4 regions of the Peribacillus aracenensis genome follow, and region 4 is predicted to be linked to each of the others. Evidence: riboswitches for the same ligand, from Rfam matches in the RefSeq annotation. Region 4 holds a riboswitch; each other region holds the start of a gene.
The links. A riboswitch is a leader RNA that binds a small molecule or an ion and turns the genes downstream of it on or off. The one in region 4 is predicted to bind S-adenosylmethionine.

Region 1 (7,250 bases), on a different contig from region 4:
GGAGTGAGTACAATGTCTCAAGTATACCGCTGCCCGAATTGCCGGACAAATAAATCTCGCTTCAATCTCATTCAGCAAGTAGCAACCCCCATTAAAAAGGATCCGCAGTCAGGTGAGATCATTGAACAATATTCGAACGATGACCTTCAGCCATTCCATCTAGCCTATAATGGTCCTGAAGTTCGGGTTCAATGTGCTGCTTGCGGATTGATAGAAGACGAAAAGACATTTGCCGCCTTTGGAATGCAACAATAAAAATGGTCAGACCCATTTGTGGGTCTGACCATTTTTTCAATCTTTTCCTACCGACATCTTAGCTCGGTCTATGGCGATTGGAATGGCTTTTCCATCCTCATATCCTTCATCCAATAATGCATTGGCGATTTCTATAGCCTTTTCCCTTACATCTTTATCTAGATTCTTCATCGAGTTTGGGTAATCGTCCTTATTCCATGGCACTAAAACCGCCTCCTTGATAAGAATGTCTCCTTTTTATGTTTCCCTTCTTTAATGGGCGGTAAACTTTTATCGGGCAGCTTTCAATTCCAAAGCTTTCAACTGACCGATCAACATTTCCTTATCCAACTTTTCCCCGATCATGACGATATTCAATGGCATTTTCATCATTTCATTCATATACATTGGCATTCCGTATGAGTATTGGAATAAATGGGGGTATTGTGAATGTGTAAAGGAAATGTATCCTTTCATCCGATAGACCGTTTCCGGCAGAGCCCTAAGCCACTCTTCAAAGTCGGTTTGTGCCACGGCACCTTCGAATGTATGAACGACTGCAGTTAAATGCAAATGGTCCTGTACATCAAGCTTTTGATGGCCATTATGCCGTTTTCTTTGCATTTGCTGCAATGATGCCAAGGATACGGCTGCATACTCCGTCAATAAACATACAGCATCCGGATTCAGCGCTTGTATCGTATATATCAGCTGTGCGGCATCCATCTCACTTACCAAATCCACTTTATTCAATAATATGAAATCGGCATGGTGGATTTGCTCGGCAAGCAACTGCCGAAGCTGTGGAGACAGTTCCTCCCGATCGCGCCACCTTAATAAATCGACGACAGTGATAATCCCTTTATACTCCAGCCTTTTGGCGAAGATCGGCGACATGATGCCATCCAATACTTCAACTGGATGAGCTGCGCCCGTCGTTTCAATATAAACCGCATCCAGTTCATTTTCCGTTAGCAATTCATGAAGCTGAACCTCCAGTTTATCTTGAATTGTGCAGCAAATGCACCCGTCAAACAGCTCCTTAAGAGGCACTCCATCACCAATGAGTCCGCTGTCAACCGATACACTGCCGAGCTCATTTAACAGCACGGCCACTTTTCTACCCGCTTCACTTTCCTGTTTTAAAATATTTCGAAGAAGCGTCGTTTTCCCGCTGCCGAGAAAGCCGCCCAATATGTACACTTCGGTTGTTTTCATTCTTATCTGCTCCTATGATCCGGGTAAATTCGATTCCATTAAATTTTATCATACTTATCTTACTAAAGCACTTGCCGGATCGACATAAAAAAAACAGCCCGTAAGCTGGTTTCAAACATAGACAAATTCGAAGAAAAGCGAGTTCGACTGTAGTTTTTTATTTAAAAACGTCCAGTCGATTTCAGAAATCCGCTCTCTTTCCGCCGACTGTCTGACAGGCCTCATCGGCGCAAGCATCTGTGGAATCTCGGCTAGCCAGCTATTCGGCTGGAGTGTCGCAAATTTCTTCAATCTTGCGAGATTTCTTTCCTGAAAAATAGAAAAACCATAAAGGATTAATCATGTTTTTTTAAAAAATCAAGGTTAGGTGAGACCTTTCCGTCTTCCCTTTTGTCTGCAAACAGAAACCAGCCCGTAAGCTGGTTTTGCAACAATGATTATGCTTGAACTTCGTCTTTTTCGTAAATCGGCACCCATCCTGCCGCTGTAACGAAAATACGGACAGCAACAGTTTTCCGATCTTCTGCGAGTGTGAAATAATGTCTTGTTGATTCTGGTACACTAATAAGATCTCCTGGATTAAGACGTACATCAAACCACTGTTTATCATTGCCTTCTATGGCGAAGATACTAGTACCACCTGCTATGAAACGCACTTCATCATCTTCATGGTGATGTTCCTGCTTAAAGTTTTCAAGCATTTGATCCAAGTTCGGATTTGCATCTGATAATGTGATGATATCATGCGCTTTATAACCTCTTCTTTCAGAGATTTCCGCTATCTCTGATTGGAATGTTACAAGGATTTCCTCCTTGTCAGCATCTGTTAGATCGTATTTTTCCACAAGATGGGCCGGTAATTTAGAAATGTCCCATTGTTCATAAATAACCCCTTGTGTTTCTAAAAATCCTTTTACCTGTTCACCGTTTTCAAGAACCTCGTTTGTTTCATGGAATCTGATCGTCGCCATCATTCATTCCTCCTCTATGAGTGTTTATCTTAAAGAAACTGCAAACGCCTTTTGTTGATTAAGCAATAGTTGGTATTGAAATAAAAATTCGCAAGCTTCAAGTATTCTTTTTGCTTCGAGTCCGCTTTTACCCCAAACCGTAATGCCATGATTGCGAATCAGCACGGCGCCAGAGTCTGCTTCGACATGTAGCTTAAACTTATCAGATAACAACGGAATGTCAGCGTGATTATATATGATTGGAATCCGAAGCTCCGAATCCTCCTCCCATCGATCGGTCGCTTTAATGATTTCATGGTTACGGAAGGAAACCTGGCCTTCATCTCCGTACAATTCTGATATCACATTATTTTCAACAGTATGGACATGGAGTACACAGTTCGCATTGGTTTTCCGGTAAATGACTGTATGAAGTAAAGTTTCGGCCGATGGTCTTAGGTTCGTTTCTTCAACTGGTTTTCCTTTTAAATCCACCAGTAAAAAGTCCGAATCCGTTTGCTTCCTTTTATCCTTACCGCTTGCCGTAATATAGAAGAAAGCGCTTTTGGGCTCGCGGATGGACAAGTTCCCGCTCGTTCCCATAAACCAATCCCTTTCGGCCAGTTCAGCTTTAATATCTGCCAACTCCCGCCATTCTTTAGAATGATTGTTCACGCTTTAACCGCCTCCTGCCGCTTTAAAATGTCAATTACATCAAAAAATGTTTCAAATCCTTGATGTGGAATTCCTTCCCTTTCGCATTTTTCAAGCAGTATGTCACGGGCTATGACAAAATCGGCCTGTTTGGCCGCTTCAAAATCCGTTACTGAATCTCCAATAACGAATTTAAAACTTTCCGCACCCGCTATTTCCCTCATAATGGATGGCTTGCAGCAACCGCAATCATTATTACATTGATCATCACAATCATGCGGCCACTCAATATAAATCTTTTCCTTATCAAAAAATGCATGGTTGCAATAAACGGACTCTGTTGGCAAGATATCATTTAAAAGCGGTGCAATGAAAAAATCCATTCCCCCGCTTACTATATATAAAGGGATGTTGGCTTGTTTCGTATACTCAACGAATTCATAAAACCCAGGACGAATGCCGGCCGTATTTCTTACATATTGGATGATATCATCCTTCAAGCCACTATCAAGCAGTGAAAACATCTCCCCAACTCCTGAAGATATACTGATTTTTTGCTGAAGGACATCGTCTTTCAACGCTTCCCATTCCGGAGGAGCAAATTTTTTCATGATGGAAATGATATTATCCGTGTTGGTGATCGTTCCGTCAAAGTCACAAAAGATGATCGGTTTCATTATTCTTATAGGCCTCCCCATAACACAAGAGCTTTTTTTAGCGTTTCTTCCTCAGCAGCCGCTTCAGATAGATCCTTTCCTGCTAGAACGGCTTCCACAGCAGAACGGAAAGCCTTGGCCCCGCCTTCTGCTCCGTCGGGGTGCCCGTGAACTCCCCCTCCAGCATTAATCACGCTATCGAGCCCAAAATCCTTGATCAGGTCCGGAACCATGCCCGGATGAATGCCTGCAGAAGGAACAGGGAAGGCTTTTTTCCATGAAAGTTCATCCTTTGTCAGAGCTTCAGCAATCGCCAAGGTCTCCTTTTTTTCCAGTGCGACATTTCCATAAGGGGATGGGAACAAAGATAAATCCGCACCTGATAACCTTACTAATTTACCAAGTAATAATGGATAGCCGATCCCGTAAAATGATGAAGCTGCCAATGCCCCGCTATAGGCGGGGTGCGCCATGATCGGCAACTTGATACGATCATGTTCACTCAAGGCCTGCAATACATCCAAACCATATGTATGAACGTTGAACAATAAAGCATCTGCCCCTGCTTCAGCCGCCTGCTCTGCCTTATCCAGTAATTCAAATGTTTTCCCTGATAGATTGACAGCATATAAAGTACGGTGGCCAGTGGTTTCATGGACTTCATTCAATATTCTTTTTCCCGTTTTTATTCTATCGAAAAATGGAGTCAGTTCCTGGTCGAAGAGGATCTCATCATCTTTAACTAGGTCGACGCCCCCTAATGCTTGTTGCCTCAGTTGCTCATTATGGAATGCCAGGTCTCTTCCTAATACACCTTTAAAGATGCTCATCACCAGAGGACGGTTAAATACGCCAATCTTTTCCCTTATGCCTCCAATGCCAAATTGCGGTCCGGGAAAAGCGTTTTGAATATCACCGACAAAATCCAGGTCTATGAGTTTTATTTCTCCGTCCAATGAAAGTTTGCCGAAGACAGTCGTGAGGATTGCAGGTAAATCAAGGGAAAAATTCCCTGCCGGATAGGCAATTTTAATAAGCGAACGGTATACTTTACGATTAAAGTAGCTGTTTGCCCTCTCTTCTTCCAAAAGTGGTGTCACCGATACAACGCGCCCCTTATGTTTTTCCAGTTGTTTCTGGACTAAATGTGGCAGGTCCGTCCATGTCCCGACAGTCAAACCTAGGGCAATGCTCTCTGCTTTTTTCTCATGATTTCCAGTGAAGTCATGAATTAAATAAGTAGCGACTATCTCGCTCATCTGATCACTCCTATAACACGTTAGTAAACTCTCGATGTCATTAAACTGAAATGGTCTCAAAATGGCAAAAGCCCCTTCATAAAGAAGAGGCTTTAAAAAGCCATCTTCTTATCTCCCAGCCATTGGCTGCAAGAATTAGCACCGTGCCTTGTGGATTTCAGGAAATCCGGCGAAGAATTCCGCCCCATTTTACAATGGAATTACGGTCGGTTGCTGGGCTTCATAGGGCTAGTCCCTCCACCTGCTCAAAATAAGAAAACGCTGATATATAAATTGCATTCAAGTATCGAAAGATTAAGAATTTATTTTGTATTCTGACAGGTAATCCCTACTTTGTCAATAAGTTTTAACTATTTTAACGGTGAATAAGTCGGATACCTCAATCCATCGTTAAAATAAGTTTAATGTACGTATTCGTTCCACAGCCTCTTCAAGCCGTTCTTCCGAGGTCAGCAGCCCTACCCTGACGTAACCTTCGCCAAATTCACCGAATCCATTCCCTGCGGCAACAGCTACGTGGGCATGCGCTAATAAATAGTCTGCAAAACTCTCTGACGTAAAACCTTTAGGTACCTTGAGCCAGGCAAAAAACGATGCCGCAGGCGCTTTGACATCCCAGCCGATTGCCCTCAATCCCTCAATGAAAACATTCCTTCGACCTTCGTACATCTGCACTAACTGCTCTACACAGCTCTGCGAATCAAGCAAAGCACTTGCCGCAGCTTCTTGTATCGCCGGGAAAAGACTCACATAAAGATGGTCTTGTAATAGTTCAAGAGCTTCTATTACACTCTTATTCCCCACTGCGAAGCCTACTCTCCATCCTGCCATATTGTATGTTTTCGATAGTGTGTATATTTCTATTCCTACATCCTTCGCTCCCTCCGATTGGAGAAAGCTTATCGGTTTTTTTCCGTCGAATCCGATCGCGCCATAAGCGAAATCGTGGACCACACAAATGGAATGCTCTTTTGCGAAGGAGACGGTTTCATCAAAGAAACTATCAGTTGCAGAAGCACCTGTGGGATTATTCGGATAGTTCAAGAACATCATTTTGGCTTTATCAAGTACTTCTTTATGTATGTCATCATATTTCGGAAGAAAATCATTTTCTTCTGTCAGAGGCATGAGTTCGGTCTTTGCCCGGGCTAAAACAACTCCGGAAAGATAATCGGGATAGCCGGGATCTGGAACAAGGATTGTATCACCTGGATTCAATAAACACTGCGGCAGTTCGACAAGACCTGCCTTCCCCCCGAAGAGAATCGCCACTTCGCTATTCGGATCCAGCTTGACACCGTATTCTCGTTCATAAAAGACGGCGGCAGCATCTTTCAAATATTGATGTCCCCGGAATGGCGAATATTTATGATTAATCGTTTTTTCAGCAGCCGACTGCAAACTTTTCACGATATGTTCTGGCGTCGGCTGATCAGGGTTTCCCTGGCCTAAATTAATGACATCATGTCCTTGCTCCGTGATTGCATTGACTTTTGCGACTAGTGAAGCAAAAAACTGCTTGGGCAGGTCCTGAAGCTGGCCGGATTTTTCGAATTGCAACATTTATACACCTTCTCTGAAATTTCTTGAAATTCTAGTCACAAATGATATATGTTTATCATAGTCTTGTAAAGCATTTTTTACATGTGGAGGTTTTAATCGATGAAATGGAAAATAGCTTGTATTCAAATGGATATAGCCTTTGGTCAACCGGATATCAATTTTCAGGTTGCAGAACAATGGTTGGAAAAAGCAACACGGTCAGAACCCGATATCGTCATTTTACCGGAGCTTTGGACAACAGGATACGACTTGACCAGGTTAAATGAGATTGCTGATCAGGAGGCAGAAAAAACGATTGAATTTTTAAAAACACAGGCACAAAAACACCAGATTCACATCATAGGCGGTTCCATCGCGAAAAAGACAAGCAAGGGAATCTATAACACGATGATCATCATCGATAAACATGGGAATCTCATTAAAGAATATGATAAGCTTCACTTATTTCAGTTAATGGATGAACATCATTTCCTGCAGCCAGGAGAAAAAGATGGTTTATTTACTCTTGATGAAAAAATATGTGCTGGATTCATTTGTTATGACATCCGTTTCCCTGAATGGCAGCGTGCCCATACCGCTCAAGGCGCCGAAGTTCTATTCGTAACGGCGGAATGGCCAAAGCCGAGACTCGATCACTGGAGAGCCTTATTGATTAGCCGTGCCATCGAGAACCAAGCCTATGTTGTAGCCGTTAATCGTTCAGGTTCGGATGTCAA
Region 2 (8,106 bases), on a different contig from region 4:
TCTTCCGTGTTATATAGATAGAAACTTGCTCTTGCCGTCGATGATACGTCCAACCATTTCATTAATGGCTGTGCGCAATGATGACCGGCGCGGACAGCAATTCCATCTGCATCAAGAACGGTAGCGACATCATGTGGATGTACGTCATTAATATTAAAGGTTATTACACCCGCACGCTTTTCTGCATCTTTAGGACCGAATATGGTCAGCCCTTCGACTGCTGACATTTTTTCCATTGCATAAGCGGCAAGCTTATGTTCATGCCGTTCAATATTATCCAAGCCGATTTCTTCCAAGAAATCAATTGCAGCACCAAGGCCGATGGCGCCGGCAATGATCGGGGTACCGCCTTCGAATTTCCACGGGAGTTCTTTCCATGTAGACTCTTGTAAACCTACAAAATCAATCATCTCTCCGCCGAATTCAATCGGCTCCATTTTTTCCAGAAGTTCTTTTTTGCCATATAATACGCCGATACCTGTTGGACCGACCATTTTATGACCTGAGAAGGCAAAGAAATCACAATCCAGATCACGGACATCGACTTTTAGGTGCGGCGTGCTTTGCGCCCCGTCGACTACCATTACAGCACCGTGTTCATGGGCAATTTTCGCGATTTCCTTCACAGGATTGATGACACCAAGTACATTCGAAACCTGCATGATGGAAACGATTTTCGTTGCGTCTGTAATCGTTGCCCTAACATCATCAAGGGAAATCGTGCAATCCTCTTGAAGCGGAATATACTTCAGTACAGCGCCTTTTTCTTTGGCAAGCTGCTGCCACGGAATGATATTACTGTGATGCTCCATGTAGGAGATGACGATTTCGTCACCCTCTTTAATATTTGCACCACCGTAACTTCTTGCTACAGTATTTAAAGAAGTCGTTGTGCCTCTTGTAAAGATGATTTCTTCTGTAGAAGAAGCATTAATGAATTTACGTACCTTTTCACGTGCACCTTCATACGCATCCGTAGCTTTTGTTCCAAGTGTATGCACCCCGCGGTGAACATTCGAGTTGTATCCGCGGTAATATTGCTCAATCGCTTCAATCACTGCAGCCGGTTTTTGAGAGGTTGCAGCACTATCTAAATAAACTAATGGCTGACCATTGACTTCTTGATCTAATATCGGAAAAAGCTTACGAATTTCGTATGGGTTCATTACTGTACTTTCCTTTCAATGACCGCTACTAATTGTTTTTTAACTCCCTCAATTGGAAGCTGGTTAACAACAGGGGCCAAGAATCCGTGAATGACAAGTCTTTCTGCTTCTTTCTTAGTAATACCACGGCTCATTAAATAATACAGTTGAAGCGGGTCGACACGACCGACGGAAGCAGCATGGCCAGCCGTTACATCATCTTCATCAATCAAGAGGATTGGATTGGCATCTCCGCGTGCTTTTTCACTTAACATCAATACGCGTGATTCTTGTTCGGCATTTGACTTTGTAGCGCCATGCTCTATTTTCCCAATTCCATTAAAAATGGAGGATGCAGCGTCTTTCATGACACCGTGCTTAAGGATATAGCCCTCAGAGCGTTTGCCATAATGAATGATCGCTGTCGTAAAGTTCTGTTTTTGTTCCCCGCGTCCGACTACAACGGATTTAGTATCACCGTGAGAGCCATCGCCCATTAGATATGTTGTATTATCCGATATCGTATTTCCATCGTTCATCATGCCAAGTGCCCACTCAATACGAGCGTCACGTCCTGCCACCCCACGGCGGTTAACGTACGTCGTGAAGCCTTTAGAAAGGGTATCGACCGCTCCGTACTCCACTTTGGCATTCGCATTTGCAAATACCTCCGTTACGATGTTGGCAACCCCTTCGTTAGACTCAACGCTTGAGAAGTAGTTCTCTACATATGTGACAGAGCTATTATCTTCCGCTACGATCAAGACATGGTTGAAAAGTGTAGCATCTGGATTATCCAATAGGAATACCGACTGGATCGGCTCTTTGATTTCTACATTTTTCGGAACATAAAGGAATGCTCCCCCATTAACTAATGCAGCATGAAGCGCCGTTAAACGATGTTCATCTATCTTAACGCCGTCTTTCATGAAATATTTTTGCACGAGCTCAGCATGGTCGCGAGCCGCTGTTAAAATATCCGTGAAAATGACGCCTTGTTCTTTCACATTTGCTGACAGATTGATATGTGCCGGCGTATTATTGCGTTGAATGTATAAGTTTTCATTTTCTTCAACGATGGATTTAATTTCTTCCGGAAGCTCCTCTAAAGAAGCAAAAGCTTCACTTTCAACTGTATGAGTCTGGAAAGAAGTAAAATTCCATTTATCGATTTTCGTTTTATCCGGCTTTGGCATCGGGAGCTTTTCTAATTCAGAAAACGCTTGAATCCGAAGCTCGGATAACCAAGCTGGATCATTATTTTTAGTTGAATAGGAGCTTATATCCTCTTGTTCAAACGGTAATTTCGTTTCTGTAGTCATTGCAAATCCTCCTACTTACGCTTCTTCGCCAACAGTTTCGTCTTCAATGCCCAATTCTTGTTTAATCCAGTCATAACCTTCCGCTTCCAAGCGGGCAGCAAGTTCAGGACCGCCTGATTTAACGACACGTCCTTGCATCATAACATGTACAAAATCAGGAGTGATGTAATTTAATAGACGTTGGTAGTGAGTGATGATCAAGCATCCAAAGTCTTCTCCGCGCATTTCGTTGATTCCTTTTGAAACGACTTTAAGTGCATCGATATCTAGACCTGAATCAATTTCATCCAAGATTGCAATTTTAGGTTGGATCATCATTAATTGAAGAATCTCGTTACGTTTTTTCTCTCCGCCTGAGAATCCTTCATTCAAATAGCGTTGCGCCATATCTTCATCCATTTCAAGGAACTCCATTTTTTGGTCCATTTGACGGATGAATTTCATCAATGAAATCTCATCGCCTTCTTCACGGCGTGCATTAATGGAAGAACGCAAGAAGTCAGCATTTGTAACACCGCTGATTTCACTTGGATATTGCATAGCTAGGAATAGGCCGACACGAGCGCGCTCGTCTACTTCCATTTCCAATACATCTTCGCCATCGAATGTGATGCTTCCGCTAGTCACTTCATATTTAGGGTGACCCATGATCGCTGATGATAAAGTGGATTTACCAGTTCCATTTGGTCCCATGATCGCATGGATTTCTCCACCTTTGACTTCAAGGTTTACCCCTTTTAAAATCTCTTTGCCTTCAATTGATACGTGAAGATCTTTAACCGTTAATGTAGAAGCTGACATAATAATACCTCCGTGAACTAATTCCAATTTTATTACCAGAAAGTAAGGATTACTTTCTATACTGTAATTTTACGTAAAAGCATTCTCACTTTATTCTCATTCCAATTTTATAACAAATCCAATTTGGAATCAACTAAATAGATAGGGGTTTTCACTTCCGCCATGTTTAAAACCCGTCCTATTCTTACAATACTAACAGATATGGCCTGTTTACTGCATATCTATACTTATTTTAGTTTTTGTTAAAATTATCTTATTATTCAGCAAATCTTCATCCTTATTAATATATGCTCAAAGAATTCGATTGCAAGGTATGAACGTTCCGCTTTAAAAAGAAAAAATCGGACTGTCAGGCACTATGTAAGTTTATCCAATAAGGCAACCCTTATTTATGGACCACTTTCCATTTTACCTCTACAGACCGATCTTTTAAAGAACTCTTTTATATGCTTATCCGTGAATTTTGCGTTGTAGGTTCTGGACCATTTTATTGCACTTTACATGTTCCCTATCCCGTTCTTTCTCAACCTCGATACGGAGGTCTAAGTTTCTACTGTACTCACTGTAGCCAATCCCATGTGAAGACTGCATCGCCTTTTCCATTTCGCTTGTTACATTTAAATCCAGAGTATTGATAGTGAACCATCCTTTCAAATTTGTGTATCATTTTAATGCCTTCATTACCTCTATACCCTTCACTTTCATTATTAAACATAAAAAAACGGCCTGAATTAAATCAGGCCGCCATTCTTGAATTATTTATCCGCCGGTACAACCGCACCTTTGTATTCCTTAAGGATGAAATCTTGAATTTTTTTAGAATGCAACACTTCTACAAGCGCTTTGATCTCTTCTTTATTTTCATCGCCTTTGTTTACAGCGATGACATTCACATAAGGTGATTCGGAATCTTCAATCGCAATTGAATCTTTCAATGGGTCCAAGCCAGCGTCGATTGCATAGTTAGAATTGATCAAAACTGCATCGCCTTCGCCGCTTTCATAGATTTTTGGAAGTAATGCCGCTTCATATTCAGCGTCGAATTTAAGGTTTTTCTTATTTTCAATGATGTCTTTCGTTGTAGCTGTCGTTTTATCGACGCCCTCTTTCAACTTGATGAGGCCATTCTTTTCCAACAGTGATAAAGCACGCCCATGGTCAGCGACAGAGCTGCTTAAAATGATCGTTGCTCCATCAGGAAGTTTATCGATGCTTTTATATTTTTGTGAATATAAACCGATAGGCTCGATGTGAATCCCGCCCGCATTGACGAAATCATATCCATTCTCTTTAATTGCCGACTCTAAGAAAGGTATGTGTTGAAAATAGTTGGCATCCAATTCCTTATCATTCAACGCCTTATTCGGTAAAACATAGTCCTGGAATGTTTCGATTTCCAAATCGATTCCTTTTTCTTTAAGAAGCGGCTTAGCTTCTTCAAGGATTTCAGCATGCGGAACATTGGATGCCCCTACAACCAATTTCTTCGATTCTTTTTCCGTATCGCTGCCGCTTTTATCCTTTTCACTTCCACAAGCAGCTAAAGCGATAGATAACACTAAAATTAATGCAAAGCCTAAAAACTTTTTCATCCTATTCATCTCCCTTTATCTTTTATCCAATTTAGATGTAATCACATCTCCAATAATTTGAATTATGAAGACGATAATTAGAATAACGATAGTCGCCACAAGCGTAACGTCATTATGATTTCTTTGATAGCCGTCCAAAAAGGCTAGATTACCAAGTCCGCCTGCGCCGATGACCCCGGCCATTGCGGTATATCCAACCAATGCAATCGATGTTACCGTAATCCCGGAAATAAGGGCAGGCATCGACTCTGGAAGAAGGACCTTCCAAATGATCGTGCTCGTTTTTGCCCCCATGGATTTAGCGGCTTCAATTACACCTTTATCGATTTCACGAAGGCCGATTTCAACCATACGCGCATAAAATGGGGCGGAACCGATAATAAGTGCCGGCAGTGCAGCGTTCTCTCCGATCATGGATCCGACAAGTGCTTTAGTGAAAGGAATGAGCAGCACGATCAAAATAAGAAAGGGAATGGAACGGAATATATTAACGACTGCACTCATGACCCCGTTGACTACCCGGTTTTCCCACATATTACCCTTCCCTGTCAGGAACAGGATCAATCCTAATATTATGCCTATAAAAAAGGTTGCCACTACAGAGACGCTTGTCATGTAAAGCGTTTCTTTCGTTGCTTCAATAATGTCTTCCCAATCAACATTCGGCAATAATTCTTCAAGCATGAGTAATCACCTCCACGCCTACCTGCTGTGCTTTAATGAATTCGATTGCGCGGAGCATTTCATCCTCAGTGCCATCAAGATGGATAAACAATGTTCCATATGAACCGCTTCTTGTTTGGGATATCTTACCTTGAACGATATTGACATCCAACTCGAAGTTACGTACAAGCTTGGTGATCAACGGGCTTTCTGCATGATCACCTACAAAGGTCAATTGAATCACTTTGCCTGCAGGATAACGTTCGAGCAAATGGTCCATCGTTTCTTTCGTTTCTTCTGGTTCAGTTACCTGCTGCACGAAACGCTTTGTCATTTGTTCTTTAGGATTCTTGAAAACATCCAGGACAGGACCCTGTTCAACAACTTGCCCGTTTTCCATCACGGCGACGCGATGACAGATTTTACGTATTACATGCATTTCATGTGTTATCAAGACGATCGTCAATCCTAGGCGCTGATTGATGTCAACAAGCAATTCGAGTATGGAGTCGGTAGTCTGTGGATCCAAGGCAGATGTCGCTTCATCACACAGCAGCACTTTAGGGTCATTTGCCAGAGCCCTCGCTATGCCCACCCTTTGCTTTTGCCCTCCGCTTAATTGTGAAGGATAGGCCTTTTCCCTGCCTTCCAGTCCGACTAACTTGATCAATTCGTTCACACGCTTGGTCCGTTCCGCTTTAGAAACACCAGCAATTTCCAATGGGAAAGAAATATTATCCTGAACGGTCCTTGACCATAATAGATTGAAATGTTGGAAAATCATGCTGATTTCTTGACGGGCCTTACGGAGCTGAGCCCCTTTAATTTTTGAAATCTCCTTCTCAGCCACCACAACGGATCCCTCTGTAGGAGTTTCCAATCCATTGAGCATTCTGATCAAAGTACTTTTCCCCGCTCCACTGTAACCGATGATACCGAAAATCTCGCCTTTATTTATTTCAACATTCACATTATTTACAGCCTTGATCGTCTCACTGTTTCCTTTTCCTGTTCGGAACAGCTTACTGACTTTCGTCAATGTAATCATTAATCCTCACCTCTTTTATCCAATAAAACCTATGAACTTAGTTGATTTCTTTACATTATTAGTCTGTTTCTCATATCATGCACATGTTTTCCCCATTAAAACTGAAAAAACCTTTCTGCATGAGCAGAAAGGCAGGTGAAGAAACAGGCCTTTCTCTCATCTTCCAAAGTAATTAAACTTTGTGTGAATTGGCACCTTTCCAAGGAAATCTCCTTGTCGGTTGCCGGGTTTCATCGGGCACATCCCTCCACCTCTCTTGATAAGAGCTAATATATAGAATATTTGTACATCATTAAGTTCTTTAGTATGGAGAAATTTTATCATAGATAAAAAAGGAGCGCAATGTATATTATTTCTAGTTCAAGGATGAACAGGAACTTTGCTTAAAGCGTTTTGGAAGTCAAGGAGACGATATTCGTCGCTTTTTCAATTGCCTGCTCTAAATCTTCTATTAAGTCGTCTACATTTTCAATCCCAATTGATAAACGGACTTGATCGGCACTTACACCCGCTTTCGCAAGACCCGCCTCATTCAATTGTTGATGGGTCGTACTGGCTGGGTGGATGATCAAGCTCTTCGCATCCCCTACATTCGCCACATGGGACCATAATTCCACCGAATTGATAAGTTTTGCCCCAGCTTCGCGATTACCTTGTATTCCAAAAGTCACGACAGATCCAGCTCCCTTAGGCAAATATTTATCCGCAAGGGCCTTATCGGGATGATCCTCATCACCAGGATGCGAAACCCAAGTCACGGCAGGATGGTTTTTTAAATATTCAATGACAGACTTGGTGTTTGATAGATGCTCTTTCATCCTTACATGCAGCGTTTCAAGTCCAAGCGTAAACTGGAATGCACTTTGGGCACTTAGCGCAGGGCCTAAATCACGAAGTAACTGGACTCGGGCTTTCGTTATGAATGCGGCAGGTCCAACTGCCTCGGCGTATACAAGACCGTCGTAACTTGGGTCAGGCTCCGTGAAGCCAGGGTAGTTTGGCGAGTTCCAATCGAACTTCCCTCCATCCACGATGACACCGCCTAGTGTCGTTCCATTTCCCAGAAGCCATTTTGTAGCGGAATGGATGACGATGTCCGCGCCAAAATCAATTGGTCTGCAAAGATATGGTGTTGCAAAGGTATTATCGATGATTAAAGGTATGCCGGCTTCATGGGCGATTTTCGCTACCGCTTCAATATCAAGCACCCTCAAACTTGGATTACCGATCGTTTCGGCAAAAATGGCTTTAGTTCTTGGCGTAATCGCCCTTTTGAAATTTTCAGGATCATCGGGAGAAACGAACTTCACTTTGATCCCATATTTAGGAAGAGTATTTTCAAAAAGGTTATACGTACCGCCATATAATGTAGAGGCTGAAACAATCTCATCACCTGCAGCGGCAATGTTCAGGATTGAAAGTGAGATGGCAGCCATTCCGCTTGCTGTTGCCAATCCGCCGATGCCACCTTCCAATAAGGCCATTCTTTCCTCAAAAACGCTGACCGTGGGATTATGAAGCCGTGTATATATATA
Region 3 (8,106 bases), on a different contig from region 4:
CTGACCATTGTCCTTCTTTTTACATTCCCTTTCATGTTCTATATCACAAGGGCATTCGGGAAACGCATCAGGCTGTCATTTAGGTCTGTGCAAAGTTCCGCAGGAGATGTCAGCAACCAGTTACAGGATTCCATTTCGGGAATGCGGCTCATTCAATCTTTTACAAATGAAGAATTCGAATCAAGGAAGTTTGCGGAGCGTAATCAGGAAAATATGGCTGCAAACCTTAAGTCCGTTCGGCTACGCTCCATGTTCGGACCGATAATTGATTTATTGAACAATATCGGTCTTGTAGCAGTCATTGTGTTCGGTGCTTGGCAAGTGATGGAAGGCGAATTCACAATAGGGTTAATCGTGGCCTTTCTCGCCTATTTGAGGTTACTGCAGAGTCCCGTTCGCAATTTTAGCCGGGTCATCAGCATTGTCCAGCAATCAGCTGCGGCCTTTGAGCGGATAACTGAAATATTGGAAACCCAACCTGAAATAAGTGACAAGGAAAATGCCATCGAACTACCTTACATAAAAAGGAAAATCGAATTTCAATGTGTTGATTTTGCGTATGATGAGAGTGTACCTGTCCTCAGCCATTTAAGCCTGTCCATGAAAGCTGGTCAAGTAACTGCTCTGGTCGGTTCCTCTGGCGCTGGAAAATCGACCATCACGAACCTTTTGATCCGATTTTATGATCCGCAAGATGGCACGATTAAAATGGATGGTCATGATATCAAGGATGTGTCACTAAAATCATTACGGGGACAAATGGGGATTGTTTCCCAGGATATCATTTTATTCAATGGCTCCATTCGTGATAACATCGTGTATGGCAAACTTGATGCTACAGATGCTGAAATCATCGAATCCGCCAAAGCGGCAAATGCGCATGACTTTATCAGTGCCTTTCCTGATGGTTATGATTCTCAGATTGGAGAGCGCGGAGTCAAGCTTTCAGGCGGACAAAAACAGCGCATTGCCATAGCTAGGGCACTTTTGAAAAATCCGCAAATCATCATTCTCGATGAAGCAACGGCGGCCTTGGATACAGAATCCGAACATTTGATCCAGCAAGCATTGTCACGTTTAATGAAAAACCGGACTTCAATAGTAATTGCACATCGTTTATCGACCATTCATGATGCGGATCAAATTATCGTTCTGGAAAAAGGGCAGGTTCATGAAAAAGGAACACATGAAGAATTATTGCAAAACGACGGCAGATACAAGCAACTCCATGACTTGCAGTTCCCTCAACTTAAAGCGATATCAAATTCCTAGCTACTTCTTAGAGGGCAAAATGCACAGGAAGCCTTCCTGTGCATTTTGCTTTCATTTGAAATCATAACTTTCCAAAACCCGGTTCGCAATGAGCTGATACCCTTTTTCATTCGGATGTAATTTATCACTGAAATACTCTGTTTTCTTTTTATCTTCAAAAAGATCATTTGTAGGAATGAATAACATCCTTTTATCTTTATCCGCTATTCCCTTTATTGACAGGTTATAATCACGAATGTGCTTTTCAAGTTTTTGATTGTCTTTAATTGGGTTATATAGTCCTACTACCAGAATATCCGCCTTATCGTTTGCCTCTATCAAGGTTGATGTAATCTTTTTGAGATGGTTGATATACTCCCGTTTTCCTTCAATGATTTTTCGGTCACTTATTTTCTCCAAGTCCCCTCCGTTACTATTGATCAAGTCATTCGTTCCAATAAAAACGATGAAAGTATCGGCTTCATCAAGTTTCGTTTTAATGCGGTAATCATCAAGCTGTTTCATCACCCCATCCGTTTCCTGGCCTTTTATACCGTAATTCCAAAAACTCACTTTTTGTTCCGATTGCGGATTATTCAATTCATCCTCAAGGCCTTCTATATATCCTTCCCCATCCTTATCCCCTTTTCCATAGGTTAATGAATCTCCAAAAGCCATCACCCTTTGCACCTCTTCCGACTCCGAGGCCTGAAATTCATACGCAGCAAAACATATAACGAGTACTATAATCAATAAACCTGCCAATTTTTTCATTTGGTTCTCCTCTTGTCTCTTTACTAGAAGTATTTAATCTTTTACATACCCCAAAAATCTACAGTCTTAACATAAAAAAATTGTCAGATAAAGATTCAAGAGTGTATGATAATATAAAACTTTCAATGAATTGGGTGTCATTCACCATCCCTTAAACAAAATATGGGATTACCCTTCATTCTGGAGATTGAATAAATGATAGTTAGGAGTTTAAATCATGGAAGAGCTCATAGAGTTTAGAGAGGCAGGACTATCCGATCTGCCCAGAATTGTTGAAATATATAATTCAACAATTGCTTCAAGAATGGTCACGGCAGATACGGAGCCTGTATCCGTCCAATCGAGGGTTAAATGGTTTGAGGAACATCATTCAGAAAGTAGACCGCTATTTATCATTACTATAGAAGGGAAAACTGCTGGATGGATGAGCTTTCAATCCTTCTATGGCAGACCGGCATATAAATCCACTGCCGAAATCAGCATTTATATAGATGATTATTTCCGGGGAAAAGGAATCGGACAAATTTCGATTCAAAAGGCAATTGAATGGAGTCCAAAATTAGGTGTTAAGACTCTATTGGGTTTCATTTTCGCCCACAATACACCAAGCCTTAAGCTTTTTTCCAAATTCGGGTTTGAAGAATGGGCACATTTACCTCAAGTTGCCGAGTTGGATGGGATCGAGCGGGATTTGCTCATTCTTGGTAAACGTGTCGATATGTAATATCATTCTTTAGAGCTATTGCCTTGAGCAGTAGCTTTTTCATATTAATCGAGTGCGAATTGGCTAATTTAAAAATACCTATATGCTTTCTGGAGGTAAAAATGTTCACAATCTCTTTTACTTGTTAACGCATTTAATAGCGTATCCAATTCTTGACTGGCTTGAACAGTTAGCAGACTTGATAAGCCGTAAATTGCTGCCAAGTTGATCATTTCTTTTCTTTTCTCTTCTATTTTTTCTATAGTTACCTTAAGGCAAGGCATTATATAGCCACCTCCCATTTATTCAATTTTTTTACACTTTCATCATAATGAATCTACTAGTTAAAATCAACTATTTTTCGGAAATTAAATGTGTTATTTTAAAGGATAAATGTGACAAAATGACTATTAATCCTGTAATTATGTATATTTTGTGTCATTTTCTATTAAACGCAAAAAAGCATCCACTAGTGTAGACTGTGAATGCTTACATCATATCTCTTATCCAAGAACCCAAACTATAGTCCATCGTTTACTATGTCATCCATTCAGAAGGTGACTCGGTATTTGGTTTATTTATAACAATCTTATATTCATCTTCAAGTACTTTTAATGGGGCATCATAAAGATGCCTTTCATCAGAGGTTTTGTATACTCCATTGGCCAATAACTCTTCAATAAGCTTTGCCTTCCTCTGTTCGATCCTCTTAAATAATTCTGCCATGTAAATGGCTCCTTTCCTAGTCATCCTAGAGCCTGCTTCTAGTTAGCTAAACTTTATCAACTTGTTTTATTTTCACCAAATTATATATACCTTTTCTATTATGTCACTAAACGTTATTTCCCAAAAATAAAAGCCCCTTCTAATTCAAGAAGAGGCTGACAGTGTCCGTACGGCTCTTCTTATCTTCCAAGCATATGCTTGTTGGATTTAGCACAGTTCCCAAAACGGGTCCGCTGCCGAGGTTTCTTTGGGCCAAGTCCCTCCACCTCTCTGGATAAGAAATCGATATATAAATGATGTAGACATGATTTTATCCTAATAACCATCAAAAGTCAATTACCTGGTTCTCCCTTTTTTCCTGGACATAAAATGGTCCCTCTTTTAAATGTAGGTTGCATTTTCTTGTCTTTCTGATATGATGTCAGTAATTACATACAATTCACACCACTAGGGGAGTCTTTTTTTAAGACTGAGATGGAATTAGTTCCGGACCCTTTGAACCTGAACCGGCTCATACCGGCGGAGGGAAGTGGATGATATCGTCCATTTTCAGACTATATCCATCTACCCCGTTCCGTATTCAGGAACGGGGTTTTTTCATGAACAAAGGGATCCATTCTAAAGGAGGATGAACAATGGAGAATGTTAAATTAGAAACATTCAGTGATAGACTACATGCACGGTCAAAAGAGATTTGGAAAAGGAACCATTCACATCCCTTCGTCCAGGCAATTGGAAATGGTACGCTTCCTGAAAAGAAATTTGCCTATTATCTGAAGCAGGACTATATCTATCTCATGGATTATTCCAAGCTCTTTGCTTTAGGTGTAATCAAAGCTCATAACATCGAAACCATGGCAAAGTTTGCGAGTATTTTAAATGAAACCCTTCAAGTGGAAATGGATATTCATCGGCATTATGCTTCCGAATTCGGGATCACTTCCAAGGAATTGGAAGATACAGAACCTACTCCAACGACTCTAGCCTATACAGGCTATATGCTAAATGCAGCTCAGCATGGGACTTTGGCAGACTTGATCGCCTGTCTCCTGCCCTGCGCTTGGGATTATTATGAAATCGGTTTGCTACTAAAAGAACAAAATGGAGCAGCATTGGAAAACAATCGCTACGCAGATTGGATAAGGTCCTATTCATCTCCTGAATTCGGGGAAGCACATAAATGGCTGATCGCTTTGTTGGAAGAATTGACGGAAGGCATGCCAGAAAAGGAACTTCTTAGATTAGAAAAGCACTTTTTGGTTACTTCCCGATATGAATATTTATTTTGGGATATGGTTCATAATGAGCAAGATTGGCCGCTGTAGATGATGAATCCTGTCAAGAAACTGACGTTGACTGCCATGATCACGGCTATTACAACGCTGACCAGTTCATTTATTTTCATTCCTGCAGGATTTGCAAAGGTCTTTCCTATTCAGCATCTGGCAAATGTCCTGACGGCCGTTCTATTGGGGCCAGCTTATGCAGTGACACAAGCTTTTTTAGTTTCCATCATTAGAAACATGTCTGGTACCGGTTCAATTTTCGCCTTTCCCGGTAGCATGATCGGTGCACTTTTGGCTGCCATCCTTTACCGAAAAACACAAAGCTTAAAATTTGCCTGTTTAGGGGAAGTGATCGGGACCGGTATTCTCGGTTCCCTAGCCTGTTATCCACTTGCCCTCCTACTATTGGGGGAAAAAGCTGCTCTTTTTGGTTTTTTACCGGCTTTTATGCTCAGTTCATTCGCTGGTGCGATTTTAGCATTCATATTACTTAAAATACTTCTAAAAAATACTTATATGAAGGGGTTTTTTTATGAAAACAGCATTAACCATCGCAGGCTCTGATTCAGGGGGCGGCGCAGGAATACAAGCGGATTTAAAAACATTTTCTGCACATGGTGTCTTTGGAATGTCTGCCATCACAGCCGTAACCGCACAAAATACAATGGAAGTCCGTTCAGTACAGCCAATTGAAACAGCAATCATATCAGATCAAATTGCAGCTATCTTTGAAGATATTCCTGTCGATGCAGTAAAAATAGGCATGCTTGGATCAAAAGAAATCGTGGAAACTGTCGCTGCGTCCCTTAAAACCTTCTTGCCTGCCATCGTTATCCTTGACCCTGTCATGATTTCCAAAAGCGGTCATCATTTGCTCGACGAAAAGGCTGTCTCTGCCTTAAAAATGGATTTGCTTCCGCTTGCAACACTTGTAACCCCTAATGTACCGGAAGCGGAAGTACTTACTGGCTTGTCGATTCGAACGGAACAAGATTTCTACAAAGCATGCATTTCTATACAAGAAATGGGTCCCAAAGCCGTTTTACTTAAAGGAGGCCATGCAGCAGGAAATCCAAATGATCTTTTTTATGATGGGACTGACTTCCAATGGATCGAGGGAGAGCGCATCCATACAAAGAACACTCATGGCACGGGCTGTACCCTATCATCCGCCATTACATCAAACCTGGCAAATGGGCTGCCATTGCAAGAGTCGATCGAAAAGGCCAAGACCTATATTTCTGAAGCGATACGCAATAGCTTTTCAATCGGTAAAGGTCATGGACCTGTCCATCATTTTCATTCATTTTCAAAAAAAGAACGGAGTGAATTAATATGAAGGTTTCTGCAGCCGATTTATTCGTGAAGGTAAAAGAAAGAAAACCACTCATTCACCAAATCACCAACTTTGTTACGGTCAACGACTGTGCAAATGCCACCCTTGCCATCGGTGGTTCACCAGTAATGACTTCGAGCCCAAGAGAAGTGGCGGATATGGTCAAATTAGCAGATGCATTGGTTTTGAATTTCGGTACGATTGATGATAAAGCCTTGGAAGCAATGGAGATTGCCGGTAAGACGGCAAATACCATGGATATCCCGGTCATTTTGGACCCGGTGGGAGTTGGTGCCACCCCCTATCGTACAGAGCAGGTCAAAGGGCTCCTTAGTAAGGTTACTTTCCAAATCATTCGCGGGAATGCGAGTGAGATCCTTTCATTGATGGGTGGGGATACCGTTACACGCGGGGTGGATTCGGGGGAACTAGCGATTAGCCATGCAGAGCTGGCTGCACAAGCAGCTAATAAATTGAATAGCATCGTCGTGGTCAGCGGAGCAAAGGATGCGGTCAGCGACGGAAAACATACATCCATCATCGACAATGGAAACCTTCTTTTAACTAATGTTACAGGTACCGGCTGCATGTCCACCGCTCTTATCGGCACTTTTTCAGGAGTCACCGACGATTTCTATTCTGCGGCAATTGCCGGAATCTCAACCATGAGCATTTCAGGGGAACTAGCTGCTGCAAACCTTCAAAAAGATGAAGGAACAGGAACGTTTCGTGTGCGATTAATCGATGCAATATCAAGAATGGATAAGGAAATCTGGATGCATGAGGTGAAAATGAATGAAGAAGTCCCAAATTGATTTAAGCTTGTATTTAGTTACGGAAGAGTCCATAGCATTGGAAAAATTGACCAAAATCATTGCAGAATCGGTTTCAGGAGGAGTCTCGATCGTACAACTTAGGGAGAAAAACAATTCATCCCTTTCCTTTTATAAAAAAGCTTCTGCATTGAAACAGTTATTGAACGAGTTTTCCATTCCCCTTATCATCAACGACCGGGTGGATATAGCACTTGCGGTTGCAGCGGACGGAATTCATATTGGGCAAGATGACCTTCCACTGACTGTCGTCAAACAAATGGTTCCTGAAGATATGATTGTCGGAGTATCTGTCTCCACTCTTGAAGAAGCTCACGAAGCCGAACGAAATGGAGCAGACTATATCGGAGTCGGTTCCGTTTTCCCTACAAAGACCAAACAAGATGCAACCCTCATGGCCATTGGGGATCTGGAGCAAATTTGCCGCAGCGTATCCATTCCCGCCGTAGCCATCGGGGGTATCACTGCAGATAACATATCCGCTCTTTCTGATAGCGGGCTATCAGGTACCGCTGTCGTATCGGCGATCATGAATGCAGAAAGTCCGAAGAGCGCCTCCGAATCCCTTTTAAAAATCATAAAAGACTTCACTTAATGAAAGGCTATTTTCGTAAAGATTGTTGTTTTTAAAAACTAAACGATTTAAGGTTGATTGGAGCGCAAGTGCGAGACCCCTGCGGGGAGCAGCGGGACAGGTGAGACCCCACAGGCGTTTACGCCGAGGAGGCTCACCGCCCGCCCCGCGGAAAGCGAGCATCTGGAGGGGAAATCAACCACACCGCTTTACTTGGTAAATAGCAACAAAGTATGCGAAAACAGCCTAATGAAAAGAGGGGACTGATTACAGTCCCCTTCCTTTTGTTCATGTCAAAACGGTATTCTTTGTTTCCTTCCCAAAAGCTACGGCAATCGCACCCACTAGTATAGCGATTGTAAAAATGGTGAAAATCGAGGATATCGGGGTGTCTGCTGCAACTAAATACCCTACAAGCAACGGACCCAGGACACCGCCAATCCTCCCGATCCCTGCAGCTAACCCAGCACCAGTACCACGAACTGCTGTTGGATACTGCTCAGGTGTATATGCATATAGTGCACCCCACGCCCCCAGGTTGAAGAAAGATAGGAACATCCCAGAAACTATCAGCAGTGCCAGCCCCTCTGATGACCCAAAGAAAAAGGCACTGACGGCCGTTC
Region 4 (8,106 bases):
ATTGCCCAAAAAGGAGAAACACCAAAATGGTTTCTCCGTCACTAGGGTGAATAACCGCTGGGAGGCGCTTCATAGGGTTCTCAGGATCGTAGGCAAATTGAAGAAAAAGAAGTTTGAAATCGTTCTATTGGCCTTATTGGTCTGGAATACGTTGTGGAACTTGAACTTGATCAACGGCTGGCTGGGATCGGGAATACTGTTCGGTTCCCTTGCACTCCTTGCGATGTGCACCATGATCATCACTAAAACGAAGCTGCCCACCCTATTAACAAGGAGCTATATTTTTGGTCAAATGATCTATCATGGCCGGAAAAGGAAATATGATTTCTACCATTCGAATGACTTGAATACGCTCATGCAGGGAGCGATCAGCAGTAAATGGTTGAGAAGAAAAAAACTGATTTATGACTCGCATGAGGTGCAAACGAGCAGAACGGGATATAATAGCCGAATTTACGGGCTGATGGAGAAATTCCTATTAATGTTCGTCGATGAAATGATTGCCGAAAACCATACGAGAGCTAAGTATAACGAAGACTTATATGGTCTGTATCCCAAGGTGGTCCATAACTACCCGATACCAACCAATCCTGAGGAAAGTACGGCCGTGAATTTGCATGAGCTGCTCGATTTGCCAGAGAATGAACCGATATTGTTATACCAAGGCGGCGTGCAAATGGGAAGAGGATTGGAGCAATTGGTTGATGCTGTACCGATGATCGAAGGCGGGACGGTAGTTTTTATCGGGGATGGAAGAATCAAGGACGAATTAATGAAAAAAGTAAGCGACATGAATCTGGAGCATCGTGTGAAGTTCCTGCCGAAGGTTCCGGTCGACGAGCTGCTCCATTATACAAAAAATGCGTATTTAGGTTTTCAGATATTGAATAATGTCTGCTTTAATCACTACTCCGCATCCTCAAATAAATTGTTTGAATATATGATGAGCGGTGTGCCTGTGGTTGCCTGCAGCTTTCCTGAAATTCAAAAGGTTGTCGATACAGAAAAAATCGGTGTGTGTGTCGATTCACATGATCCAAAATCAATTGCCGAAGGCGTCAATTACTTATTGAAACATCCTGAAAAAAGGGCGGAAATGAGCAATAACTGCCTGAATGCGCGACAAAAGTACAATTGGAAACAAGAGAAGGAAATCTTTATCGAAATCTATCACACAGCCTAACGAATGTGAGTGTAGCAGAAAAATAGATAGGAGTGGTTTATATGAAACTTTGTACAATCGGACTTGGTTATATAGGACTTCCAACTTCTTTAATGTTTGCGAAACACGGTGTCGATGTTGTCGGCGTGGATATCCATCCTGAGATTATTTCCAATTTGAATAGCGGCAGGCTCCATATCGAAGAACCAGGTTTGGGAGAGGTATTGCAAGAAGTGCTTATTTCCAATAAGTTCAGAGCTGCGTTAAGCCCGGAACATGCGGATGTTTTCATTATCGCGGTGCCTACACCAAATAAAAAGGACATACATCAATCTTGTGATTTAACTCATGTCATGGATGCAACCTCCAACATTCTTCCTTTTATCAAAAAAGGGAATGTCATCATTATCGAATCGACGATAGCGCCGAGAAGCATGGATGATCATATTAAACCGATGATCGAGAGGACGGGCCTTACCATCGGAAAAGACATTTTCCTCGTTCATTGTCCGGAACGTGTTTTACCTGGAAGGATTCTTGAAGAGTTGGTTCATAATAACCGTATCGTCGGAGGCATCACGGAAACATGCTCATATAAAGGAAGCCTTGTTTATAAAACCTTCGTTCAAGGGGAGATCATTCAGACGGATGCGAAAACGGCTGAAATGTCCAAACTGATGGAAAACACCTTCAGGGATGTCAATATCGCCCTTGCGAATGAGCTGACGAAAATCTGTTTCGAGCTTGACATCAATGTTTTGGATGTCATATCGATGGCGAACAAACACCCTCGTGTGAATATACACCAACCTGGGCCAGGCGTTGGCGGCCATTGTTTAGCGGTCGATCCATATTTCATCGTTGCAAAGGCACCAGAGTATGCGAGAATCATTAAATTGGCCCGTGATACCAATGTATCGATGCCTTATTACATCGTTAATTCCGTAAGGATGATGCTAGAGGGGATCCGGAATCCAAAAGTCGCCGTTTTCGGTCTTGCATACAAAGGAAATGTAGATGATATTCGAGAAAGTCCCGCCATTGATGTCGTCAATATCCTGATGGGGATGGACAACATGGATGTAGCCTTGCATGACCCGCATGTCCAATCCGGAAAGATGCCAGTCGTATCTGTCGAAGACGCTGTAAATGATGCCGACTTGATACTTGTCTTGACTGACCATGATGAATTTAAACAGATGGACTATGATAAGCTAGCGAATCTCATGAGCAATAAATTGATTTTGGATACACGCAATTGCATTGATGCAACTAAAACAGATGTCCCGGTGGCCAACCTGGGCAATATATATGAATACAAAACGATGTCCATGAAAAAAGCCAGGAATAAAGCGATCATCTAAAAACTTGGACAAACATCGTTAATGGAATAAGGATAAAGGCGGCGCTGTCTATGACAGTGCCCTTTTTCCAATGAAGAAAAGGACCATGCAAGAGCTTGGTCCTTTCAGACAGATTGTAGAAACAATCCTTTCCGCCGAGACTGTCTGTGTCTGCCAAGCCTCTCGCAGCGGGCATCCGGCGGGGGCTTGGGAAGCCAGTTATTCGACAGCAAGCAAGCGCCGTTTTTCGCCCTGTCCAGCACTATATACGACCGTAGACGCCATTTTTCGCCCTATTTTGCTTAATAAAGAAAAACATAGTCTTGGTTCGGTTCGGGAAGAGATACTTTCTTGTCGACAAACTGAAAGGACCAAGCAAGAGCTTGATCCTTTTGTGTAAAATTTATTAAGCTGTCGGTCCGCCAAGTTCTTCGATCTCACTTGGAACGCTTTTGAATTTCTTGAAGTTTGCACGGAATTGAGCGGCAAGGTCTGTTGCTGCTTCTTTATAAGCTGCAGGATCTGCCCAAGTCTTGATTGGTTGAAGCACTTCATCAGGAACACCAGGAACATGAAGCGGGATATCCAAACCGAAGATATCATCTTTGATCGTTTCGATGTTCGCTAATTCACCTTCAAGTGCAGCTTGTACCATTGCACGGGTGTAAGCAAGTTTCATACGGCTTCCAGTTCCATATGCACCGCCAGTCCATCCAGTGTTGACAAGGTATACCTTTGCATTGTGCTCGTCGATTTTATCACCAAGCATCTCGGCATAGCGTGTAGCTGGAAGCGGTAAGAATGGTGAACCGAAGCAAGTGGAGAATGTAGCTTCCGGTGAAGTTACGCCTCTTTCAGTACCAGCCAATTTACTAGTGTATCCGCTTAGGAAGTGGAACATTGCCTGTTCTTTGGAAAGCTTGCTGATTGGAGGCAGAACGCCTGAAGCATCAGCTGTCAAGAAAATGATTGTATTTGGATGTCCTGCAATACTTGGGTTCACGATGTTATCGATCGCTTGCATTTGGTAAGCAGCACGAGTGTTTTCAGTCAATGAACTGTCATCATAGTTCGCTTCACGTGTATCCGGATCAACAACAACATTTTCCAGTACGGCACCGAAACGGATCGCATCGAAAATTTGTGGTTCTTTTTCACGTGAAAGGTTGATCGTTTTCGCATAGCAGCCGCCTTCGATGTTGAATACGCCGTTAGAAGACCAGCCGTGCTCGTCATCGCCAATCAGTTTACGGCTCGTGTCTGCAGACAAAGTCGTTTTGCCTGTACCGGACAGACCGAAGAATAAAGCGACGTCCCCTTCACGTCCTACGTTAGCAGAGCAATGCATTGGAAGGATTCCAGCCTCTGGAAGTAAGTAGTTCATGATCGAGAAGATCGATTTTTTCATTTCTCCTGCATATTCCGTTCCGCCGATCAGGATGGTACGGCGTTCAAATGAAACGATGATGAAAGTTTCGGATGTAGTTCCGTCAACTTCCGGGTCTGCTTTGAAGTTAGGTGCAGAAAGGATTGTGAATTCAGCTTCGTGACCTCTCAATTCCTCTTCGTTTGGACGGATGAACAAAGTATGGGCGAAAAGGTTATGCCAAGCATATTCATTAACAACACGGATCGGAAGACGTGATGATTCATCTGCACCAGCGAAACCTTTAAAAACAAAAATCTCTTCTTTTGCTTTTAGGTAGTCAACTACTTTATTATATAGTTTATTGAATACATCTTCGGAAATTGGCTGGTTCACTGGACCCCAATCGATTTTATCTTTAACTGATGCTTCTTCAACGATATATTTATCTTTAGGTGAACGACCTGTATATTTGCCAGTTTCAGCTTTTACCGCACCGGTTGATGTTAGAACGCCTTCATTTCTGCTTAATACTTTTTCGACCAATTGAGGAACTGAAAGTTGAGTTTGCACATTGTTTCCTGTTAATAATTGGTGTAACTCATTAGAAACGTCTACAGAATTCATATATGAGGTACCTTCCTTTGTTTAAGTTTTTAGATTACAATTAGTATAACACATTCATTTAATTAGTCTATACTATTTCTTTTAATTTGTGATTATTTTCAGTTGGTTGCGTTAATCATTTTCATCCGGCAGGAACCGATTCAGGATTACCGCATAAACTTTCATGAAGATAATTTTATTTTAATAGGAAGTAAGTAAGCAATATATGGCTAAAGGGAAAGTCAGGATGTCGTTCCTTTTCGGATGCTCATTCCTTTATTATTAATGGCAATTTACAACATTTCTATTCGTATTTTGCATTGTAAGCCCTTCTAGGACGTTGCAACAACATGTTTTTTCAAATGAACGCCATTCTGGATGGATATCATCTTTTTAGAAAAGCATTGACAAGTTCCAGCCAGATACGATAATATCTTAAATTGTACGGATTCTCTTATCCCGAGTTGGTGGAGGGACAGGCCCTTTGAAACCCAGCAACCTGCCATAATGAACTTGACTCCAAGATCGATCGCCGAAAATAAAGCGAAGGTCTTCAAGGAATAGTGGTGATGGTGCTAACCTGAGCAAGGTAAAAACCCTTGAACGATAAGAGTGAAAGGATAGAAGACAGAATGTTAAACCTTTCCTCATTTGCCAGGGAAGGTTTTTGTGTTTTTTAATAAGTAATTCTGTGTCTATAGTTGAAACTAATGAGGGAAACGAGTTCCGTAAAATTCAGGCTTTTGCCTGCAACATACTAACTTCCAAGGAGGAAATATGATGTCAAAGAAACGTCTATTTACTTCTGAATCTGTTACAGAGGGCCATCCGGACAAAATTTGTGATCAGATTTCAGATTCCATTTTAGATGCTATCCTAGCTAAGGATGCAAATGCACGTGTTGCGTGTGAAACTAGCGTAACTACAGGTCTTGTACTTGTTGCCGGTGAAATTACAACCTCCGCTTACGTAGATATTCCGCGTATCGTTCGTGATACGATTAAAGGAATTGGCTACACACGTGCGAAATACGGTTTCGATGCTGAAACTTGTGCCGTGTTGAGTTCCATTGATGAGCAGTCTGCCGATATCGCAGCTGGTGTCGATAAAGCATTGGAAGCTCGTGAAGGAAACATGTCAGAGGAAGAAATCGATGCAATCGGTGCAGGGGACCAAGGTCTTATGTTCGGATTTGCTTGTAATGAAACAGAAGAGCTTATGCCGCTTCCGATTTCATTGGCGCATAAACTTTCATTCCGCTTGGCTCAAGTCCGTAAAGATGAAACTCTTGCTTACCTGCGCCCTGATGGTAAAACACAGGTAACTGTGGAATATGATGAAAATAACGTTCCTGTACGTGTAGATACGATCGTTATCTCTACACAGCATGATGCAGAAATTACGCTTGAACAAATTCAAGCCGATCTAAAAGAACATGTGATCGAAGCAGTCGTTCCAGCTGAATTGATCGATGCCGATACTAAGTACTTCATCAACCCGACTGGCCGTTTCGTAATTGGCGGACCTCAAGGGGATGCTGGTCTTACTGGACGTAAAATCATCGTTGATACTTACGGCGGATACGCTCGCCACGGCGGCGGTGCATTCTCTGGTAAGGATGCTACTAAAGTTGACCGTTCTGCTGCATACGCTGCTCGTTATGTTGCGAAAAACATCGTGGCAGCCGGCCTTGCCGACAAAGCGGAAGTTCAATTGGCCTACGCAATTGGTGTTGCAGAGCCAGTATCTATCTCAATTGATACGTTCGGAACTGGTACAGTTAGCGAAGAAGTCCTTGTTGACCTAGTTCGCGCTAACTTCGACCTTCGTCCAGCAGGTATCATCAAAATGCTTGACCTTCGTCGCCCGATCTACAAACAAACAGCTGCCTACGGACACTTTGGCCGTACAGATGTCGATCTTCCATGGGAACGCACGGACAAAGCAGAAACATTAAAAGCACAAGCGTAATCCATATAAAAAAGGGTGTCCCGCAATTAGCGGGGCACCTTTTTTATGGATTAATTTTGCCGTCAGCGGGAATAATTCAAGAAATCCCAAAAAAATTCAACTTACGTGCAATACGCGTGAGTCAGGGGCGTTTACAAGTTTGTTTGGGTCAACTACTCGTAAGTTAGAGCAGTTTACTCGTGAGTTAGTAGCAATTACTCGTAAGTTAGAGCAATTTACTCGTGAATTAGTAGCAATTACTCGTGAGTTAGAGCGTTTTACTCGTGAGTTAGGGCATTTACTCGTAAGTTAGAGCAATTTACTCGTGAATTAGAGCAGTATACTCGTGAGTTAGAGCGTTTTACTCGTGAGTTAGTGCAGTTTACTCGTGAGTTAGAGCAGTATACTCGTGAGTTAGAGCAGTATACTCGTGAATTAGAGCAGTTTACTCGTGAATTAGAGCAATTTACTCATGTTAGTAGCAATTACTCATGAGTTAGAGCGTTTTACTCGTGAGTTAGTAGCAATTACTCGTGAGTTAGAGCAGTTTACTCGTGAGTCAGAGCAATTACTCGTGAGTTAGAGCAGTTTACTCGTAAGTTTGTAACGTTTACTGGTGAGTTACAGTATAATACTCGTAACTTTCAGTCAATTGGTCGTGCGTTACTTTATTCGTTCAGCCGTTTTATAGTATTGTCCTTTTTCGGCGTATTCACGTACGATGCGTTCCATATCCTGGCGGTCTTCTTCGTTGATTTCGCGAATGACTTTAGCTGGACGTCCGAATGCCAGCATGTTCGGTGGAATGACTTTACCTTGGGGAACGAGACTGCCGGCACCGATGAAGGCCCCTTCGCCGATTTCGGCTTCATCTAGCACGATCGATCCCATGCCGATCAAAGCTCCTTTGCGGATTTTACAGCTATGTAAAATGACCTGATGGCCAATGGTCACTTCATCCTCGATGATCAATGGATTATTTGGGCTTTGGTGCAGGATGCTGTTATCCTGTATACTGACTTTTTTCCCGATGATGGTTGGGGATACATCACCGCGAATGACGGAATTGAACCAAATGGATGTTTCGTCGCCGATTTTGACATCACCTGTCACGACAGCATTCTCAGCGATATAAGCGCTTTCAGCGATTTCAGGTTCTTTGCCTTTATACGGATAAATAATCAATTTCAATCATTTCCTTTCCGAAGTGAATGTTTTTATGTATTATTTTAATATACCGTATGTAAATACACTTGGCTATTTATAATAGCAATGTACAACTTGTTAGATTTCTTTTTTGTCGAAAATCACGAATATGGTTATAATTTATATATATTATTTTGACTATCATGAATCGTACACAACAAGTGAAAAGCGAAAGGGGGATTTCGAATGTGGAAATGGGAGACAGAAGGAGACGCAAAAGGAGTCATTGTCATCATTCATGGGGCAATGGAACATCACGGACGTTATAAGTGGGTAACACAAATGTGGCTTTCAGCTGGATACCATGTCGTCATGGGCGACCTTCCTGGGCAGGGTATGACAACTCGCGCCTACCGGGGACATATCGATTCCTTTGATGAGTATTTGGACGAAGTGAAAAGCTGGATAGAAGAGGCTTACGAATATTCGTTGCCGGTCTTTTTGCTTGGACACAGCATGGGCGGTTTGATTTC

Region 1: linked by a shared signal. The riboswitch ahead of mtnW (2,3-diketo-5-methylthiopentyl-1-phosphate enolase) and the one ahead of metK (methionine adenosyltransferase) in region 4 are both predicted to bind S-adenosylmethionine.
Region 2: linked by a shared signal. The riboswitch ahead of N0M92_RS11015 (methionine ABC transporter ATP-binding protein) and the one ahead of metK (methionine adenosyltransferase) in region 4 are both predicted to bind S-adenosylmethionine.
Region 3: linked by a shared signal. The riboswitch ahead of N0M92_RS00820 (Fur-regulated basic protein FbpA) and the one ahead of metK (methionine adenosyltransferase) in region 4 are both predicted to bind S-adenosylmethionine.

Annotation. Positions count from the first base shown of each region.
Region 1 is NZ_JANZMJ010000033.1:614-7,863, forward strand. It holds gene N0M92_RS23455 (DNA alkylation repair protein) at 13-255, shown strand; gene N0M92_RS23460 (DUF2188 domain-containing protein) at 292-459, opposite strand; gene N0M92_RS23465 (CobW family GTP-binding protein) at 526-1,452, opposite strand; gene N0M92_RS23470 (cupin domain-containing protein) at 1,890-2,423, opposite strand; gene N0M92_RS23475 (methylthioribulose 1-phosphate dehydratase) at 2,448-3,077, opposite strand; gene N0M92_RS23480 (2-hydroxy-3-keto-5-methylthiopentenyl-1-phosphate phosphatase) at 3,074-3,733, opposite strand; gene mtnW (2,3-diketo-5-methylthiopentyl-1-phosphate enolase) at 3,739-4,971, opposite strand; SAM riboswitch class I at 5,077-5,228, opposite strand; gene N0M92_RS23490 (pyridoxal phosphate-dependent aminotransferase) at 5,362-6,534, opposite strand; gene N0M92_RS23495 (carbon-nitrogen family hydrolase) at 6,634-7,250, shown strand, end outside.
Region 2 is NZ_JANZMJ010000008.1:159,365-167,470, forward strand. It holds gene N0M92_RS10990 (cysteine desulfurase) at 1-1,166, opposite strand, end outside; gene sufD (Fe-S cluster assembly protein SufD) at 1,166-2,467, opposite strand; gene sufC (Fe-S cluster assembly ATPase SufC) at 2,483-3,268, opposite strand; gene N0M92_RS11005 (MetQ/NlpA family ABC transporter substrate-binding protein) at 4,024-4,860, opposite strand; gene N0M92_RS11010 (methionine ABC transporter permease) at 4,876-5,544, opposite strand; gene N0M92_RS11015 (methionine ABC transporter ATP-binding protein) at 5,537-6,571, opposite strand; SAM riboswitch class I at 6,725-6,837, opposite strand; gene N0M92_RS11020 (O-acetylhomoserine aminocarboxypropyltransferase/cysteine synthase family protein) at 6,955-8,106, opposite strand, start outside.
Region 3 is NZ_JANZMJ010000001.1:159,599-167,704, reverse strand. It holds gene N0M92_RS00840 (ABC transporter ATP-binding protein) at 1-1,272, shown strand, start outside; gene N0M92_RS00835 (GDSL-type esterase/lipase family protein) at 1,324-2,025, opposite strand; gene N0M92_RS00830 (GNAT family N-acetyltransferase) at 2,243-2,749, shown strand; gene N0M92_RS00825 (aspartyl-phosphate phosphatase Spo0E family protein) at 2,818-3,012, opposite strand; gene N0M92_RS00820 (Fur-regulated basic protein FbpA) at 3,266-3,454, opposite strand; SAM riboswitch class I at 3,631-3,735, opposite strand; TPP riboswitch at 3,894-3,999, shown strand; gene tenA (thiaminase II) at 4,090-4,779, shown strand; gene thiW (energy coupling factor transporter S component ThiW) at 4,783-5,304, shown strand; gene thiD (bifunctional hydroxymethylpyrimidine kinase/phosphomethylpyrimidine kinase) at 5,273-6,079, shown strand; gene thiM (hydroxyethylthiazole kinase) at 6,076-6,891, shown strand; gene thiE (thiamine phosphate synthase) at 6,872-7,504, shown strand; gene N0M92_RS00790 (MFS transporter) at 7,772-8,106, opposite strand, start outside.
Region 4 is NZ_JANZMJ010000005.1:193,287-201,392, reverse strand. It holds gene N0M92_RS07895 (glycosyltransferase) at 1-1,183, shown strand, start outside; gene N0M92_RS07890 (nucleotide sugar dehydrogenase) at 1,225-2,526, shown strand; gene pckA (phosphoenolpyruvate carboxykinase (ATP)) at 2,912-4,498, opposite strand; SAM riboswitch class I at 4,929-5,090, shown strand; gene metK (methionine adenosyltransferase) at 5,255-6,448, shown strand; gene N0M92_RS07875 (hypothetical protein) at 6,588-6,740, shown strand; gene N0M92_RS07870 (gamma carbonic anhydrase) at 7,091-7,609, opposite strand; gene N0M92_RS07865 (alpha/beta hydrolase) at 7,820-8,106, shown strand, end outside.